Regions from separate parts of the Streptomyces sp. NPDC002853 genome, predicted to be linked through region 1. Evidence: riboswitches for the same ligand, from Rfam matches in the RefSeq annotation. Region 1 holds a riboswitch; each other region holds the start of a gene.
The links. Region 1 has a riboswitch for cobalamin ahead of metE (5-methyltetrahydropteroyltriglutamate--homocysteine S-methyltransferase). Riboswitches for the same ligand answer to the same signal wherever they lie in the genome.
Positions count from the first base shown of each region.

Region 2: linked by a shared signal. The riboswitch ahead of ACWD02_RS00575 (ABC transporter substrate-binding protein) and the one ahead of metE (5-methyltetrahydropteroyltriglutamate--homocysteine S-methyltransferase) in region 1 are both predicted to bind cobalamin.
Region 3: linked by a shared signal. The riboswitch ahead of ACWD02_RS29145 (cobalamin biosynthesis protein) and the one ahead of metE (5-methyltetrahydropteroyltriglutamate--homocysteine S-methyltransferase) in region 1 are both predicted to bind cobalamin.
Region 4: linked by a shared signal. The riboswitch ahead of ACWD02_RS08880 (ribonucleoside-diphosphate reductase subunit alpha) and the one ahead of metE (5-methyltetrahydropteroyltriglutamate--homocysteine S-methyltransferase) in region 1 are both predicted to bind cobalamin.

Region 1 covers NZ_JBSFUS010000004.1:509,705-513,941, forward strand. The annotation lists gene ACWD02_RS13610 (energy-coupling factor ABC transporter substrate-binding protein) at 1-304, opposite strand, end outside; gene ACWD02_RS13615 (energy-coupling factor ABC transporter permease) at 304-1,062, opposite strand; cobalamin riboswitch at 1,093-1,276, opposite strand; cobalamin riboswitch at 1,515-1,729, shown strand; gene metE (5-methyltetrahydropteroyltriglutamate--homocysteine S-methyltransferase) at 1,892-4,213, shown strand.
Region 2 covers NZ_JBSFUS010000001.1:121,739-125,975, forward strand. The annotation lists gene ACWD02_RS00570 (FecCD family ABC transporter permease) at 1-221, opposite strand, end outside; gene ACWD02_RS00575 (ABC transporter substrate-binding protein) at 218-1,276, opposite strand; cobalamin riboswitch at 1,343-1,528, opposite strand; gene ACWD02_RS00580 (VOC family protein) at 1,536-1,988, opposite strand; gene ACWD02_RS00585 (helix-turn-helix domain-containing protein) at 1,994-2,860, opposite strand; gene ACWD02_RS00590 (haloacid dehalogenase-like hydrolase) at 3,056-4,198, shown strand; gene ACWD02_RS00595 (DUF2252 domain-containing protein) at 4,195-4,237, opposite strand, start outside.
Region 3 covers NZ_JBSFUS010000011.1:58,522-62,758, forward strand. The annotation lists gene ACWD02_RS29130 (class II aldolase/adducin family protein) at 1-267, opposite strand, end outside; gene ACWD02_RS29135 (anion permease) at 835-2,109, shown strand; gene ACWD02_RS29140 (hypothetical protein) at 2,122-2,358, shown strand; cobalamin riboswitch at 2,482-2,624, shown strand; gene ACWD02_RS29145 (cobalamin biosynthesis protein) at 2,732-3,673, shown strand; gene ACWD02_RS29150 (cobyric acid synthase) at 3,670-4,237, shown strand, end outside.
Region 4 covers NZ_JBSFUS010000003.1:212,165-216,401, forward strand. The annotation lists gene mctP (monocarboxylate uptake permease MctP) at 1-1,634, shown strand, start outside; gene ACWD02_RS08875 (hypothetical protein) at 1,703-2,344, opposite strand; cobalamin riboswitch at 2,523-2,646, shown strand; gene ACWD02_RS08880 (ribonucleoside-diphosphate reductase subunit alpha) at 2,784-4,237, shown strand, end outside.

The DNA of each region.
Region 1 (4,237 bases):
GCGCCGTCTCGGCACCCTGACGGCGCCCCTTGCGCAGACCGAAGTAGTAGGCGAGGACGCCCGCGCCGAGCGCCGCCTGCAGCGCGAAGAGCGCCGACTCGATCTCCCCGGAGGGGGGTTCGTACAGCGGCGAGAACCAGGGCTCGTAGTCCGGCTCGATCTCGGTGATCGCGGTCTCGGCCTGGGCGTCGGCCCCGGCGAACGGCTCCTTCTCGTCGTCGCCCAGACCGAGCGCCAGCGGCAGCACGGCCAGCGCGGCGACGATGAGGAGAAGCAGAGTGTTGATCTTCGCGTTCCGGCTCATCAGGCGCTGGCCCCCGTCTCCGTCTCGTTCTTGCTCTCGTTCGTGCTCTTGCTCTCGTTCGTGCTCTTGGTGACCGCCTCCGCGGACGGCTTCGTGCCCTGGAGCAGCACGCCGAGCCGCGTGAGCTCGCCCCTGCTCGACTGCACGAGCAGGCGCATCACCACGACGGTGAGCAGTCCCTCGCTGACCGCGAGGGGGATCTGCGTGACGGCGAAGATGCCGCCGAACTTGCCCAGGGCGCCGATGAATCCGCTGCTGGGGTCCGGAAATGCCAGCGCGAGCTGGACGCTGGTGACGCAGTACGTGGACAGGTCGGCGACGAACGCGCCGAAGAACACGGCGACCATGAGCGGCACGTCGTACCGCTTCAGGAGCCGGTAGACGGCGTACCCGGCCCATGGCCCGACGATCGCCATGGAGAACACGTTGGCGCCCAGCGTGGTGAGCCCGCCATGGGCGAGCAGCAGCGCCTGGAACAGCAGCGTGATGGTGCCGAGCACCGCCATGATCGGCGGCCGGAACAGGATCGCGCCGAGCCCGGTTCCCGTCGGATGCGAGCAACTGCCCGTGACGGACGGGATCTTCAGCGCGGAAAGGACAAAGGTGAACGCTCCGGAGGCACCCAGGAGCAGTGTGCTCTCCGGGTGTTCCTTGACCTCACGGGTGAGGGAGCGGACTCCGTGGACGACGAACGGCGCGGACGCTACGCCCCAGGCGATCGCGTGCGCCGGCGGGAGGAAACCCTCGGCTATGTGCATGGCTAAGCAGACCCTCTCCAGCACCTCGTGGATGGACAACGCGCCTTGGCCGGTCTCCTGGCTGACGGGTCGTACCGACCGGACTCCGCCTTCCCGGGCGCGTGTTGCGCCCAGTGGCTGCCGCGAGGGCTGGAGCCGGACTTCCCGATCACAGTGGCGAGGGCCGCACCGGCATCACACCGATTTCCCGAGCACCAAGGCGTGGTGACCCTAGTGCGGAATCAAGTGACCTGACAACTTGCGGGACCACACCGCTTGTGGCACGCGCGAGCGCACATGACCTGGGCGTACGCCCCTGGTCAGCCCCTGCCCATCGGCTCGTGTGCGCCCGGCGTACGCCCCGCCCCCGACAAAGACGACGACCGCAGGGCCGTGTTCCTCCGTGTCCCTCCGTGTCTCACCTCACGGTCCGGAATGTGATCAGTACCGCCCATGAGGCCCGACCACCCTCTAGCCTGATCCGTGCAGCTGGTTCGCCCTGTCCGCCAGGCAGAGGCGTCGCAAGAGGGAACCCGGTGGGAATCCGGGACTGCCCCGCAGCGGTGAGTGGGAACGACCGCCGTCATACGCACTGGGTCCAGCGGATCCGGGAAGCGACGGCCAGTAGGTGTCTGCCCCGGCAGATGTGCCCGCGAGTCCGAAGACCTGCCCGTTGCCCGCATGTGATCCCTCACGTGCGGACATCCCGGTGACCTCGTGGGCGGGTCGGCGTACAGATCAGGTGGGGCACCGCGCCGGTGGCGCGCGTCCGTCCGCCCGGTCCGTCATCCCTTCGCGTCCGTGTCCCGTCCCCGGGATTCTCAGGAGTCATCTCGCGAAGGAGATTTCCGTGACAGCGAAGTCCGCAGCCGCGGCAGCACGAGCCACCGTGTACGGCTACCCCCGCCAGGGCCCCGACCGGGAACTGAAGAAGGCCGTCGAGGGCTATTGGAAGGGCCGCGTCAGCGCCGACGCCCTGCGGGAGACCGCGGCGCGGCTGCGCCGTTCCACCTGGCGGCACCTGGCCGACGCCGGCATCCACGAAGTGCCGACCGGCGACTTCTCGTACTACGACCACGTCCTGGACACCAGCATCATGGTCGGCGCCGTCCCCCGGCGGCACCGCGAGGCCGTCGACACCGACTCCCTCGACGGCTATTTCGCGATGGCCCGCGGCACCCAGGACGTGGCGCCGCTGGAGATGACCAAGTGGTTCGACACCAACTACCACTACCTGGTGCCGGAGCTGGGCCCCGACACCGTATTCGCCGCCGACTCGGCCAAGCAGGTCGCCGAGCTCGAGGAGGCCGTGGCGCTCGGCCTCGCGGCACGCCCGGTCCTTGTCGGCCCGGTGACCTATCTGCTGCTCGCCAAGCCCGCGCCCGGCGTGGCCGCCGACTTCGATCCGCTCACCCTCCTCGACCGCCTGCTGCCCGTCTACGCGGAGGTCCTCGCCGACCTGCGCGCCGCGGGCGCCGAGTGGGTGCAGCTCGACGAGCCGGCCCTGGTCCAGGACCGCACCCCGGCGGAGCTCAATGCCGCCGCCCGCGCCTACCGCGACCTCGGAGCGCTCGCCGACCGGCCGCAACTCCTTGTCGCCTCCTACTTCGGCAGGCTCGGCGAGGCCCTGCCCGTGCTGGCCAAGGCGCCGGTCGAGGGGCTCGCCCTGGACTTCACGGAGGCCGCCGCCGGCCAGTTGCAGGATCTCGCCGCCGTCGGCGGACTGCCCGGCAAGCGCCTTGTCGCGGGTGTCGTCAACGGCCGCAACATCTGGATCAACGACCTGGAGAAGTCCCTGGCCACCCTGGGCACGCTCCTGGGCCTCGCCGACCGGGTCGACGTCTCCGCGTCCTGCTCCCTGCTGCACGTCCCGCTGGACGCCACCGCCGAACGGGACATCGACCCGCAGGTGGCCCGCTGGCTGGCCTTCGCCCACCAGAAGGCCACCGAGATCGCCACGCTGGCGCGCGCCCTGGCCCAGGGGACGGACACCATCACGGCCGAACTGGCCGCCAACCGTGCCGACCTGGCGTCCCGCTCGCGTTCGGCCCTCACCCACGACCCGGCGGTACGCGCCCGTGCCGCCGCCGTCACGGACGCCGACGCCCGCCGCGTACACGCCTATCCGGAGCGCGCGGCGGCCCAGCGGTCCCGTCTGGGCCTGCCACAACTGCCCACGACCACCATCGGTTCCTTCCCGCAGACCACCGAACTGCGCACCGCGCGCGCGGACTTGCGGGCGGGCCGCATCGACACGGACGGCTACGAGGAGCGCATCCGTTCGGAGATCCGCGGGGTCCTCGCCTTCCAGGAGAAGGCGGGCATCGATGTCCTGGTGCACGGCGAGCCCGAACGCAACGACATGGTGCAGTACTTCGCCGAACAGCTCACGGGCTACCTCGCCACGCAGCACGGCTGGGTCCAGTCGTACGGCACCCGCTACGTACGCCCGCCAGTCCTCGCGGGCGACATCTCACGGCCCGAACCGATGACGGTGCGCTGGACGTCGTACGCCAACTCCCTCACCGACCGCCCCGTGAAGGGCATGCTCACGGGCCCTGTCACCATGCTTGCCTGGTCCTTCGTCCGCGACGACCAGCCGCTTGGCGACACCGCGCGCCAGGTCGCCCTGGCCCTGCGCGACGAAGTCGACGACCTGGAGGCCGCGGGGACTTCGGTCATCCAGGTGGACGAGCCCGCCCTGCGCGAGACGCTGCCGCTGCGCACCGCCGAGCACGCCGCGTACCTGGAGTGGGCCACGGAATCCTTCCGTCTCACCACCAGCGGCGTACGACCGGACACGCAGATCCACACGCACATGTGCTACGCCGAATTCGGCGACATCGTCCAGGCCATCGACGACCTCGACGCCGACGTCATCAGCCTGGAGGCGGCCCGCTCACACATGCAGGTAGCACGCGAACTGGCCGCGCACGGATACCCGCGTGAGGCGGGGCCCGGCGTCTACGACATCCATTCCCCCCGTGTGCCGAGCACCGAGGAAGCAGCGGCTCTGCTGCGCAAGGGACTTGAGGCCATCCCCGCCGACCGCCTGTGGGTGAACCCGGACTGCGGCCTCAAGACCCGAGGCTGGCCCGAGACCAAGGCGTCCCTGGAGAACCTGGTCGCGGCGGCACGGGAGGTGAGGGCGGAACTGCCCTCGGGCTCCTGACCGCAGACCATGGACGGGGCGGCC
Region 2 (4,237 bases), on a different contig from region 1:
AGCGTGCGCGGCATGCGCAGGTTCCAGACGATGCCGTCCCGGATGGGTGTCAGCTTCGCCTCTCCCCAGCCGAGGTGCGCCGCGACCGCCGACCACACGTCGGGGACGGAGATGTCGGCGGGGCCGATGGTGACGGCCAGCGCCACGGAGAGGGCGAGGGCGGCGAGGCCCGCCGTCCAGAGCAGGGCGGAACGTAGGCGGCCCTGGGCGGCCTTCCTCACTTGTCGAGGCCGAACTGGCGCAATGCGGCCGCGACTTGTTCGATGCCGTCCACCGTGCGGATCGTCGGGTTCATGGCCTGGCCGCTCAGCAGTACGTACCGCTTCTTCTTCACGGCGGTCAGGTTCTTGGTGACCGGGTTGGACTCCAGGAACTCGATCTTCTTCTTCGCGCTCTCGGCCGTCTGCGACTTGCGGGTGAGGTCGCCGATCACCAGGACGTCCGGGTCCCGGTCCGCCACCGTCTCCCAGTTGATCTGGGGCCACTCCTCGCGGGTGTCGTCGAAGACGTTCTGCACGCCCAGTTCGCGCGTGATGATGCCCGGTGCCCCGCAGCAGCCCGCGATGTAGGGGGCGTCGGAGTTGGCGAACCAGTAGAGGAGCGAAGTGCCGGACGCGGAAGCGTTCTTGACGGTCTTCGTGGCCTTCGCCACCCGGCCCTTGAGTTCCGCGATCAGGCGTTCGCCGCGCTTCTCGACCCCGAAGGCCCTGGCCAGGTCGCGCACTTCGCCGTAGACGGTGTCCATGGTCAGCGTCTTGACGCGCTTGCCGTCGCCGTCGCCGCTGTTGTCCTTGCCCGCGCAGTCGGAGGGCGAGACATAGGCGGGTACGCCGAGTTCGGCGAACTTGGCGCGGTCGGCGACCCCGCCCTTGCTGACCGTCGCCAGGAAGGAGGCGGTGACGAGGTCCGGTTCCTGGGCGAGGACCTTCTCGAAGGAGGGGTAGCTGTCGGCGAGCCGGTCGACCTTGGCGTTGTCCTTCTCCAGGCCCTTGAGCACCGGGTCCGTCCAGGTGCCGGTGCCGGCCATGCGGTCCGCGAGGCCGAGGGAGAGCAGGATCTCCGTGGAGCCCTGGTCGAGGGAGACCGCTCGCCGCGGCGGCGCCTTGATCTCCGCCTTCTCGCCGCAGGAGGTGAGGGTCAGCGGGTAACCGGCGGCCTTGTCGTCCGCGGTGGACGTGCCGGGGGTTCCCGATGAACCGCCGCAGGAGGTCAGGGTGACGGCCAGGGCCGTGGCGAGGAGAACAGACGTACGTACACGACGGGCGGTGGAGGACACGAGATCCCTTGAGTCTCACGGCTCATACGCGGAGCCTGGCCTGCTTCGTCACCTCCGCCGCCCGGTGCGCGGACGAAGGTGCCAGCAGGTCTTCGGACTCGGGGATCGGCCGGGCGGGGCGCCTTCCCAGGCGTCCGTGGACGCCCAGTGGCCGTGGCCCCGCCCGTTCCCCCTCACCGCTGCGCGTCAGTTCCGGATTCGCACCGGATTCCCTGGCCCTGGTGTGGGTTGACTGGCGTGCGCAAGCTATCACGCGAGGTCAGGACGGCTGCTGGGGCCTCAGTGCGCCGCGGTAGGTGCCGAAGGACCATTTGTTGCCCTCGGGGTCGGCGATGGCGAACTCCCGGCTGCCGTACGGCTTGTCCTCGATCTCACGGATGATCTCGACGCCCGCGGTGCTGAGCCGCTGGTGGAGGTCGTCCACCCGGTCGGTGACGACGTACGTGCCGAAGGTGCCCGGCTTCAGGCACCAGTCCCCGGCGCCGTCGTCGTACGAGCCGAGCATGATCGCTCCGCCCTCGGGCCAGTCGAGCTCGGCGTGGGCCACGCTGCCGCCGTCCTCGTAGACGACGGTGCGCAGGAAACCGACGGTGCCGACCAGGAAATCGATCAGGGCGGGGGCGTCGTTCGCCTGGAGGGTCGGCCAGACGCTGGGAGCGCGCCCGCCGGGGGCGGTCCCGGGCTGCTTCTGCTGATTCTCGGTGGTGTTCATGGCTCCTACTCTTCGCCCCCGGCATGGCTCCCGGCTTGGATATTCCGGCACTCTTCGGCCAGCCAGGCGCTGGGGCTCGCGCCGGTGTACTGCCGGAAGTCCCGCACCAGGTGGGAGTGGTCGTAGTAACCGCACTCCGCGGCGACGCGGGCCAGGTCGGGGGCCGCGCCCGCCGCGACGGGGCGCACGACGGCGTTCCGCGCGCGCTGGAAGCGCATCAGGCGTCCTGCCTGCTTGGGGCTCAGGCCCGTCTCGGCGCGGAAGAGGGTGGTGAGGCGGCGTTCGCTGAGGGCGACGTGCCGGGAGAGCCCGCGCAGGGTGCCCACCCCCTGGTGCCGGGCCAGCCAGGCCCAGGCCTCGCCGACCTCGGGGCGTACGGAGCCGCCGGAGGTGTCGGTGGCCGCGCGCTGCCTCAAGTAGGCGGACAGGGAGGCGAACCGCTGTTCCCAGCCGCCCTGCTCGCACAGCAGCTCCCGCAGCTCGGCGGCGCGGCGCCCCATCACCTCCGCGCCGGGCGTCACCAGCTCACCGGCGAGTTCCGCCGCCGGCAGGCCGAACAGGGCGCGGGCGGCCAGCGGGTGCACGGCGAGCTGGATGCCCGCCTCGTGCTCGGGCCGCACGACGTACGCCGGGGACTGGTGGAGGCCGCCGAGGACGATGTCCGTGCGGACGGCGTCGCGGGTGCCGGCCTGCTCGGGGGTGGCGCCGGTGACGACGGGGCCGTCGAGGGAGAAGATCAGCGTCAGGTACGGGGACGGCAGGCCGCGGTGCAGGCCGCGCATCTCGCCCCGCGTGCGGTAGCCGACGGCGGACACCACCATGCCGTCGAGCCGTGGGGCGGCCCGCACGAACTCCCGGGAGGCGCTCTCCATGCCTTCCAGTATGCGCTGGGCGCCGCTCCGGAGCAGGCCCGAAAGCGCGGTGGGCGTCCGTCTCCCCTACCCCCGTACGGAGGTCCCATGCCCGTTCCGTCCGGTGATGTCGATCATGGGAATCCGTGGTGCGACCCCATACGATGACCCGCCGCTCCGGACGGGGCGCAGACCGCTCTCAGGGGGCACGGAACCATGGCATCAAAGGCAAAGGGCAAGCTGGCCGTCATCGGCACGGCGGGCGCGCTCACCGCGGCCGTTCTCGCGGGGACGGCGCTCTGGCCGAGCAAGGACGCGACGGCCGCGGACGCCTCCGCGACGACGGCGAGGGCGGCGAAGGCCGCGACGTCCGAGCTGAAGCACTGGCCGAAGCCGGTCGCGAAGAAGCTGGGCAAGGTCATCGCGAAGAACGAGGACAAGGGCGCGTACGCCGTCTTCGACGCGGACAACACGACGTACCGCAACGACCTGGAGGAGTCCCTCCTGCCCTTCCTGGAGATGAAGGGGGTGCTGACCCGCAAGTCGATGGACCCGTCGCTGAAGCTCATCCCCTTCAAGGACACGGCGAAGCACAAGGAGAGCCTCTACAGCTACTACAACAGGCTCTGCGAGGTCGACGACCAGGTCTGCTACCCGTGGGTCGCGCAGATCTTCTCCGGCTTCACGCTGAAGGAGCTCAAGGGGTACGTCGACGAACTCCTCGCCCGCGACGAGCCGATCCCCGCCGAGTACTACGAGGACGGGAAGCTGACGAAGACCGAGGTGAAGCCGCCCGAGTTCTTCACCGGCATGCAGGAGCTCCACAAGTCGCTGCGGCGGCACGGCATCGAGGTCTACGTCGTCAGCGCGGCCAGCGAGGACCTGGTGCGCATGGTCCTCTCCGACCCCAGGTACGGCTACGCCGTGAAGCCCGAGAACGTCATCGGCGTCGGCCTGCAGCTCAAGAACCGCAAGACCGGCGAGGTCACCAGTTCCCGCAAGGAGATCGCGGAGGGCCGCTTCGACCAGAAGAAGCTCGCGGGACATGAGCTGACGCCGAACCTGTGGGCGCCCCTGACCTGGTACCAGGGCAAGCCCGCGGCCATCAACACGTACATCGACGAGTGGAAGAAGCCCGTCCTGGTGGCGGGCGACACCCCCAAGAGCGACGGTCCGATGCTGTTCCACTCGGCGGACGTGGAGCACGGCGGGGCGCGGGTCTGGGTCAACCGCAAGGACGCGTACATGAAGGAGCTGGACGGGATGAAGCGGAAGAACGCCGACCGGCAGCGGGAGCTCGGTCAGAAGGTCACCGCGGACAAGCGGTGGCTGACGGTGGTCCCGGACGAGATCCGCTAGGCGCCTGCGCCGCCGTCCCCGGCTCCGTCCCCATCCCCG
Region 3 (4,237 bases), on a different contig from region 1:
GGGCAGTTCGCTGGTCGGGGCGAGGTCACCGAAGAGGCGGTTGCCGTCCGTGTCGACACCGACGGCGTCCCGCGGGGTCAGGCGGTCGTACGGCACGCCGCTCGGGGTGACCAGGATCGTGCCGCCGACGCGCACCGAGACGTTGCCCGACGTGCCGACCACCAGGCCGTCCGTCACGGTTCTGCGGGCCGCCGCCACCAGCTCGTCCCAGGCCCGCCCGATCGCGTCCCGCCGGTCCTCGTCCCGCTCGTCCCGCTGCTCCGTCATGCCGTGATCCTGCCAGCAGCGGGGCCGACACGGGCCGGCCCGCGGTCGGCCCGTGTTCGGTGATCTTCCACTAGCCTCTGGGTGATTTGTCCCGCACGTCGCCATCCGGGGGAAATATGGCTCGTGGCCACGCACCGTCCCGTCGTCGCGCCCGCGTCATCACGGCCTCCGTGACGGCCCTACCCCTCGGGGGCGCCGCCCTCGCCGAGATTCCGGTTTCGACCGCGGGCAGCCGAGCGGGCATGGTCGCCTGGATCAGTTCCTTCAGCGGCGAGGCGGAGCGGCAGACCAGCACGACGACGCCGGCGCACTGCCGGGTGATCAGAATCTCCTCAACGGCTCGGCGAGCCAGTGGAAGAGCTTCGCGCGTGGGTAGCCGGGTACCCCGGAAGGCCCTGATTGCGGGCCTCCGGGCGCCGCGCCGGGCGATCTCCGGCAGATCCCGAAAGGAACCGGAGTGGCGGTGCCCCGGATTGGGTCACCGCACAGCCCGACCCAGTTCACTTTCCGTTCACTCTGCTTGCCTACGTTCCACTTGCCACTGACGTCCAACAGAAGCCTGGGTAAATGGAACACATCACGCTTCTCCTCGGGATCGTGATCGTTACCGCTCTCGTGTTCGACTTCACGAACGGTTTCCACGACACGGCCAACGCGATGGCGACCACCATCTCGACTGGCGCTCTCAAGCCCAAGACGGCGGTGGCCATGTCCGCCGTGCTGAATCTCGTCGGCGCTTTCCTCTCCGTCGAGGTCGCCAAGACGATCTCCGGAGGGATCGTCAACGAGGACGGACTGAAGACAGAGGTGATCTTCGCGGCGCTGGTCGGCGCGATCCTCTGGAATCTGCTGACCTGGCTGGTGGGCCTGCCCTCCAGTTCCTCCCACGCACTCTTCGGCGGCCTGATCGGCGCCGCGGTCATGTCGATGGGCTGGTCGTCGATCGACGGCGGCACCGTCGTCACCAAGATCCTGCTCCCCGCGATCGCCGCGCCCCTCGTGGCCGGTCTCGCCGCGACGCTGGCCACACGCCTGACGTACCGCATCGGGCGCAACACCGAGACCAAGGCCACCGCCAAGGGCTACCGCGTGGGCCAGATCGCCTCCGCGGGCCTCGTCTCGCTGGCCCACGGCACGAACGACGCGCAGAAGACCATGGGCATCATCACGCTCGCCCTGGTCACCGGCGGCGTCCTGAACCCCGGCGCCAACCCCCCGATGTGGGTCATCGTCTCGGCCGGTGTCGCCATCGCGCTCGGCACCTACCTCGGCGGCTGGCGCATCATCCGCACCATGGGCAAGGGCCTCACCGACCTCCAGCCGCAGCAGGGCTTCGCCGCCCAGACCAGCGCCGCGACGGTCATCCTGGCCTCCTCGCACCTGGGCTTCTCGCTCTCCACCACCCAGTCCTGCTCCGGCGCCGTGATGGGCGCGGGCCTCGGCCGCAAGGGCGGCGTCGTCCGCTGGTCCACGGCGAGCCGGATGTTCATCGCCTGGGGCCTGACGCTGCCGGCCGCCGGTCTGGTCGGCGCGGGCGCGGAGTTCCTCACCAAGCAGGGCCCCTGGGGCGTCGCGGTGACCGCCGCGCTGCTGGTGGCCGGCTCGGCCGTGATCTGGGTGCTCTCCCGGCGCAACGCCGTCGACCACACGAACGTCGCCGACGACGAGATCGGCGGCTCCTCCGTCGACGAGCCCGCGGGCGTCGTGACCACCGCGATGGCCGCCGTCACACCGCCCCCCACCGGGTCGGCCGTGGCGAGCGCGGACGTCGATTTCGTCAAGGCCACCATCGCGGCCCCGACCGGCACCGTGGCGGACCCCGCCCGGCCCGCCACGGTGTAAGGACAAGTCAGCATGGACATCGACTGGGCAGCTCTCGGCTCCGTCTTCGGAGTCAGCCTCGCGGTGACGGTGGCCCTGGTGGGCCTGTTCACCCTCGGCATCGTCGGCCTCTCCAAGCACGAGGCGGCCACGTCCGGCGCCTCCTCGGCCGCGGGCGGCGGCGCGGCGGCGGCACGCACGGGCGCGTACGTGTGCTTCGCGCTCTGCGCGGCGGCCGTGGCGTACGGGATCTATCTGATCGTCGCCTGACGACCACGCCGCCCGACGACCGGAGTTATCGGTGGGGTGCGGGACGCGTCTGCGTCCCGCACCCCACCTTCGTATGTGGGCCTCCGCACACTCTCCCGTCGCAGGTCAACGGCGAGTTGACGGGCCTTCGCGGGGCGTGGTGGACTGCCGGAGCCAATACGGCAGCAGGAGAGGAAGCCGGTGCGAATCCGGCGCGGTCCCGCCACTGTCATCGAGGAGCTGACTCCTCGGAAGCCAGGAACTCTCGCCGCCGATCACGTCGAACCAGGGCGCGGACACCCTGAGTGAGGACATATCGCCATGCGCGGCCGCCCGTTGCCGGACCAGTTCCCGAGCGTGAGCTCACTTCTCGGCACAACGACCGGCTGAAGCCATGCGTGCCGATCGCGACTTCGCGTACGGCGCCGCCGCCGGCCTTCTCGGTGATCTGTTCCTCGGCGATCCTCGCCGCGGGCACCCGGTCGCCGTGTTCGGGCGGGCCGCCGGTGCCGTCGAGCGTGTCTTGTGGCGTGACCACCGCGGGTGGGGCGCCCTGCATGCCGTGGTGTGCGCCGGAGGCGCTGCCGGTGCCGCCGCCCTGGCCTCTTCCCTCGTACGTGACTCACGTGCCGCATCCGTCGCGCTGACCGCCGCCACGACCTGGGCCGTGCTCGGCGGGACCTCCCTCGGACGTGAGGCGCGGGCCGTGGGCGGGGCGCTGACCGCCGGGGACATCGAGGTGGCCCGGGAACGGCTGCCGCATCTGTGCGGCCGGGACCCGCAGGCCCTCGACGCCGACGGCATCGCGCGTGCCGTGGTCGAGTCCGTCGCCGAGAACACGTCCGACGCCGTGGTGGGGGCCCTTGTGTGGGGCGCCATCGGCGGGGTGCCCGGTCTCGTCGCCTTCCGCGCCGTCAACACGCTCGACGCCATGGTCGGGCACAAGTCCACGAAGTACCGGCGCTACGGGTGGGCTTCGGCGCGCCTCGACGACGTCATGGGCTGGCCGGGGGCGCGGCTCACCGCCGTGCTCGCGGCCGTCGCCGGGGACGCCCCGCGCGGTGCGGCGCGTGCCTGGCGCCAGGACGCCGCCAAGCATCCGAGCCCCAACGCCGGGCCCGTCGAGGCCGCCTTCGCGGGGGCGTTGGGCGTACGGCTCGGGGGGACGCTCTCGTACGCGGGACGCGTGGAGCACCGGCCGGTCCTCAACGGCGGCGGGCGGGGTGTGGAAGTCGCCGACATCGAGCGGGCCGTGCGGCTGTCACGGCGGGTCGGGCTGCTTGCGCTGGGCGTCGCGGCCGCCGTGAGCACGCTACGGAAAGGCAGGGCCTCATGAGTGGTGGACTCCTCGTCGCGGGAACCACGTCCGACGCGGGCAAGAGCGTCGTCACCGCCGGTATCTGCCGGTGGCTGGCCCGCAAGGGTGTCTCCGTCGCGCCCTTCAAGGCGCAGAACATGTCCCTCAACTCCTTCGTCACCCGCGAGGGTGCCGAGATCGGGCGCGCCCAGGCCATGCAGGCGCAGGCCGCCATGGTCGAGCCGACCGCGCTGATGAATCCGGTCCTTCTCAAGCCGGGCAGCGACCGCAGCAGCCAGGTCGTCCTCATGGGCAAGCCGGTGGGCGAGATGAGCGCGCGGGGCTACCACGGTGGGCGGCAGGAAGCGTTGCTCTCCACCGTCGTGGGATGCCTGGAGGAACTTCGGGGCAGCTATGACGCCGTGATCTGCGAAGGCGCGGGCAGTCCCGCCGAGATCAATCTGCGGCGTACGGACATCGTGAACATGGGGATCGCGCGGGCCGCCCGCTTCCCCGTGGTCGTGGTGGGAGACATCGACCGCGGGGGCGTCTTCGCCTCCTTCTTCGGGACGACGGCGCTGCTGAGTGCCGAGGACCAGGAGC
Region 4 (4,237 bases), on a different contig from region 1:
CGGACACGGGCGGCGTCAACGGCATAGCGCTCGCCGTCTTCATCTTCTTCTTCGCCGCCGTCACGGCGATGGGCTTCCTGGCCGCGCGCTGGCGCAAGGCCGAAACCGAGAGCCTGGACGAATGGGGCCTGGGCGGGCGTTCGTTCGGCACCTGGGTCACGTGGTTCCTGCTCGGCGGCGACCTCTACACGGCGTACACCTTCGTGGCCGTCCCCGCGGCGGTCTACGCGGCGGGCGCGGCCGGCTTCTTCGCGGTGCCGTACACGATCCTCGTCTACCCGTTGATCTTCACCTTCCTGCCGCGCCTCTGGTCCGTGTCGCACAAGCACGGTTACGTGACCACCTCGGACTTCGTGCGCGGACGCTTCGGCTCCAAGGGCCTCTCGCTGGCCGTCGCGGTCACCGGCATCCTCGCCACGATGCCGTACATCGCGCTCCAGTTGGTCGGCATCCAGGCCGTGCTCGACGTCATGGGCATCGGCGGCGGTCCCGACACGAACTGGTTCATCAAGGACCTGCCGCTCCTGATCGCGTTCGCGGTGCTTGCCGCGTACACGTACTCGTCGGGTCTGCGCGCCCCCGCGCTGATCGCGTTCGTGAAGGACGGCCTGATCTACCTCGTCATCGCCGTCGCGATCATCTACATCCCGATCAAGCTCGGCGGCTTCGACGAGATCTTCCAGGCGGCGAACGAGAAGTTCTCGTCGGCGAACGAGGCCGCGGGCAAGCCCGTCGCGGGCCTCGCGCCGGGCCATGCCGGGCAGTGGACCTACGCCACGCTCGCGCTCGGCTCCGCGCTCGCGCTCTTCATGTACCCGCACTCGATCACGGCGACGCTCTCCTCCAAGAGCCGCAACGTGATCCGCCGCAACACCACGATCCTGCCGCTCTACTCCCTGATGCTGGGCCTGCTGGCGCTGCTCGGCTTCATGGCGATCGCGGCCGGGGTGAAGGTGGAGAACGGCCAGCTGGCGATCCCGCAGCTGTTCGAGAACATGTTCCCCGACTGGTTCACCGGCGTCGCGTTCGCGGCGATCGGCATCGGCGCGCTCGTCCCGGCCGCCATCATGTCCATCGCGGCCGCGAACCTCTTCACCAGGAACATCTACAAGGACTTCATCAAGCCGGACGCGACACCCGCGCAGGAGACCAAGGTCTCCAAGCTGGTCTCGCTCCTGGTGAAGGTCGGCGCGCTCGCCTTCGTCCTCACCATGGACAAGACGGTCGCGATCAACTTCCAGCTCCTGGGCGGCATCTGGATCCTGCAGACCATGCCCGCGCTCGTCGGCGGCCTGTTCACGCGGTGGTTCCACCGCTGGGCGCTGCTCGCGGGCTGGGCGGTCGGCATGGTCTACGGGACGGCCGCCGCGTACGGCGTCGCCTCGCCGACGCAGAAGCACTTCGGCGGCTCGTCCGACGAGATCCCGGGCATCGGCGAGATCGGCTACATCGGCCTCACGGCGTTCGTCCTGAACGTGGTGGTCACCGTGGTCATGACCTTCGTCCTGCGCGCCATGAAGGCCCCTGACGGCATCGACGAGACGTCTCCCGGCGACTACACGGCGGACGCGGGCGACCCGGGTGTCGTGGAGGAGCTGCCGCCGGCCACGGCGGGAGCGCCGGGCGGGCACTGAGCCCCTTCTGTACGTGCGTGACGCGGGCCGCCGGAGTCATCCGGCGGCCCGTTGTCGTGCCCGCGGCCTCACGGGGACTTGTAGAGCTGCGTCCGGACCCGCGCCGCCGCCTTGGTCGCCGAGGAGAGCGTCAGGTCCTTGTCGGTGCCCGCATCCACCAGGACGAGCACGCCGCCGACGCGCACCTCGGCCTTGTAGTAAGGGGTTCCGTCGTACTCGTCGCCGCCCTCGTGCCGCGTGGTCTCCAGGATCGCCTCGTCACCGAGGTCCGCCAGCTCCTCGACCACGTGATGCTCCTCGACCGGGGCCGCCTCGGTGTCGACGGTGACGGCGGGGCACGCCTTGATGAGCTGTCGGCGCAGCGCGACGTGGCGTTCGGCCCGCGCGTGCGGCATCGAGACCAGGCTCTGGGTCACGAAGGGATCTCCCTTGTCGGCCATCGCCCCGGGAAAGCCGCGAATGGCCTGGCCGGCACTGGCCCCCCGCATCCCGGAGAGCTCCCTGCTCGCCTTCGCGCCGGACTCGCAGGTGCCCCAGTCACCGCCCCCGTAATGCTGGTCGTAGGACCCCGTGGCGGCATCGAGCGCCTCGGCCCGCGGGCCCACGGCCTTCGCCGGAAGCAGCGCCGCCATCAGCTCCGCGTCCGTGAAAACTTTGCCGGGACCGGCGTCGCCGTCGACACCGGCGGCCGTGGTCCCCGGATGCCTCACGGGCTGCTCCCCGCCGTCCCCGCACCCGGCGACGAGCATCAGCAACGCCATCGCACAGCCCACGCCCCGCCCTCGCACGCCGTCTCCCCCTGTTCGACGATGAGTTCGGCCGCCACCCTAGGGGATACCCGCCCCGACACAAGATATGGGGCTGACGTTCGGAGCCAGCACAAGATGTATGCTCGTGCTCGCTGTCGCCGCAGGGGAATCCGGTGCAAGTCCGGAACTGTCCCGCAACGGTGTATGAGTACGCATTTGTCGTGCTCGCAAGTCCGAAGACCTGTCGACAGCGCACCCGTTCTGACCGGTCCGGGTGCCGACGACGTCCGGGCCTCGTGGAATGGGCTGGTGGACGCGGAGCGCAGCCCTGCCAAGGGTGGGCCCCCGTGTGTCACTCACCCCTCCCCAAGGCCCTGAGCCGAGCGAGGGAGTGCTCCACGTGACCATCGCGCCAGCCGAACCTGCGTCAGCGCAGACCACCGACGGTCAGCAGACCGCCGACGGCCCAGGAACCGCGCTGCTGCGTACCCTGACCGACCTCACCGCCGACCTCCCCGACGCCGACCCGGGCCGGGTCGCCGCCGCCGCGCTGCGGGGCCGCTCGGCCAACGCGGATCTGGCGGAACTGCGGGAGCTGGCGACCGAGGCCGCCGCCGGCCTCATCTCCGAGGACCCGACGTACTCGCAGCTGGCGGCCAGGCTCCTCAGCCTCAGCATCCGTGACGAGGCCGCGTCGCAGGGCGTGCGCAGCTTCTCCGAGTCGGTCGCCGTCGGGCACCGCGAGGGCCTGATCGCGGACCGCACCGCCGCGTTCGTCACCGATCACGCGGAGCGCCTCGACGGTCTCGTGGACGCCGCCCTGGAGGACGGCGCCGACTTCCGCTTCGGCTACTTCGGCCTGCGCACCCTGCACAGCCGCTACCTCCTTCGCCACCCGATCACCCGGCACGTCATCGAGACCCCGCAGCACTTCATGCTGCGCGTCGCGAGCGGCCTGGCGGAGGACGAGAGCACGCGCTCGGCGGACGAAGTCGCCTCCCTGTACCGCCTGATGAGCCGCCTGGACTACCTGCCGTCCTCGCCGACGCTCTTCAACTCCGGCACCCGGCACCCGCAGATGTCCTCCTGCTACCTCCTCGACTCCCCGCTGGACGAGCTGGACTCCATCTACGACCGCTACCACCAGGTCGCGCGCCTCTCCAAGCACGCGGGCGGCATCGGCCTCTCGTACTCCCGCGTCCGTGCCCGCGGTTCGCTGATCCGCGGCACGAACGGCCACTCCAACGGAATCGTGCCGTTCCTCAAGACGCTGGACGCCTCCGTCGCCGCCGTGAACCAGGGCGGCCGCCGCAAGGGCGCCGCCGCGGTCTACCTGGAGACCTGGCACTCCGACATCGAGGAGTTCCTGGAGCTGCGCGACAACACGGGTGAGGACGCGCGCCGCACGCACAACCTCAACCTCGCGCACTGGATCCCGGACGAGTTCATGCGCCGGGTCGCCGCCGACCAGGACTGGTCGCTGTTCTCGCCCGCCGACGTGCCCGAGCTCGTCGACCTGTGGGGCGACGAGTTCGACGCCGCCTACCGCAAGGCCGAGGCCGCCGGGCTCGCCCGCAAGACCATCCCGGCCCGCGAGCTGTACGGCCGCATGATGCGCACCCTGGCGCAGACCGGCAACGGCTGGATGACGTTCAAGGACGCCGCCAACCGCACCGCCAACCAGACGGCGGAGCCCGGCCACACCGTCCACTCCTCCAACCTCTGCACGGAGATCCTGGAGGTGACGGACGACGGCGAGACGGCCGTCTGCAACCTGGGTTCGGTGAACCTCGGCGCCTTCGTGGACACGGCCGCCGGTGACATCGACTGGGAGCGGCTCGACGAGACCGTCCG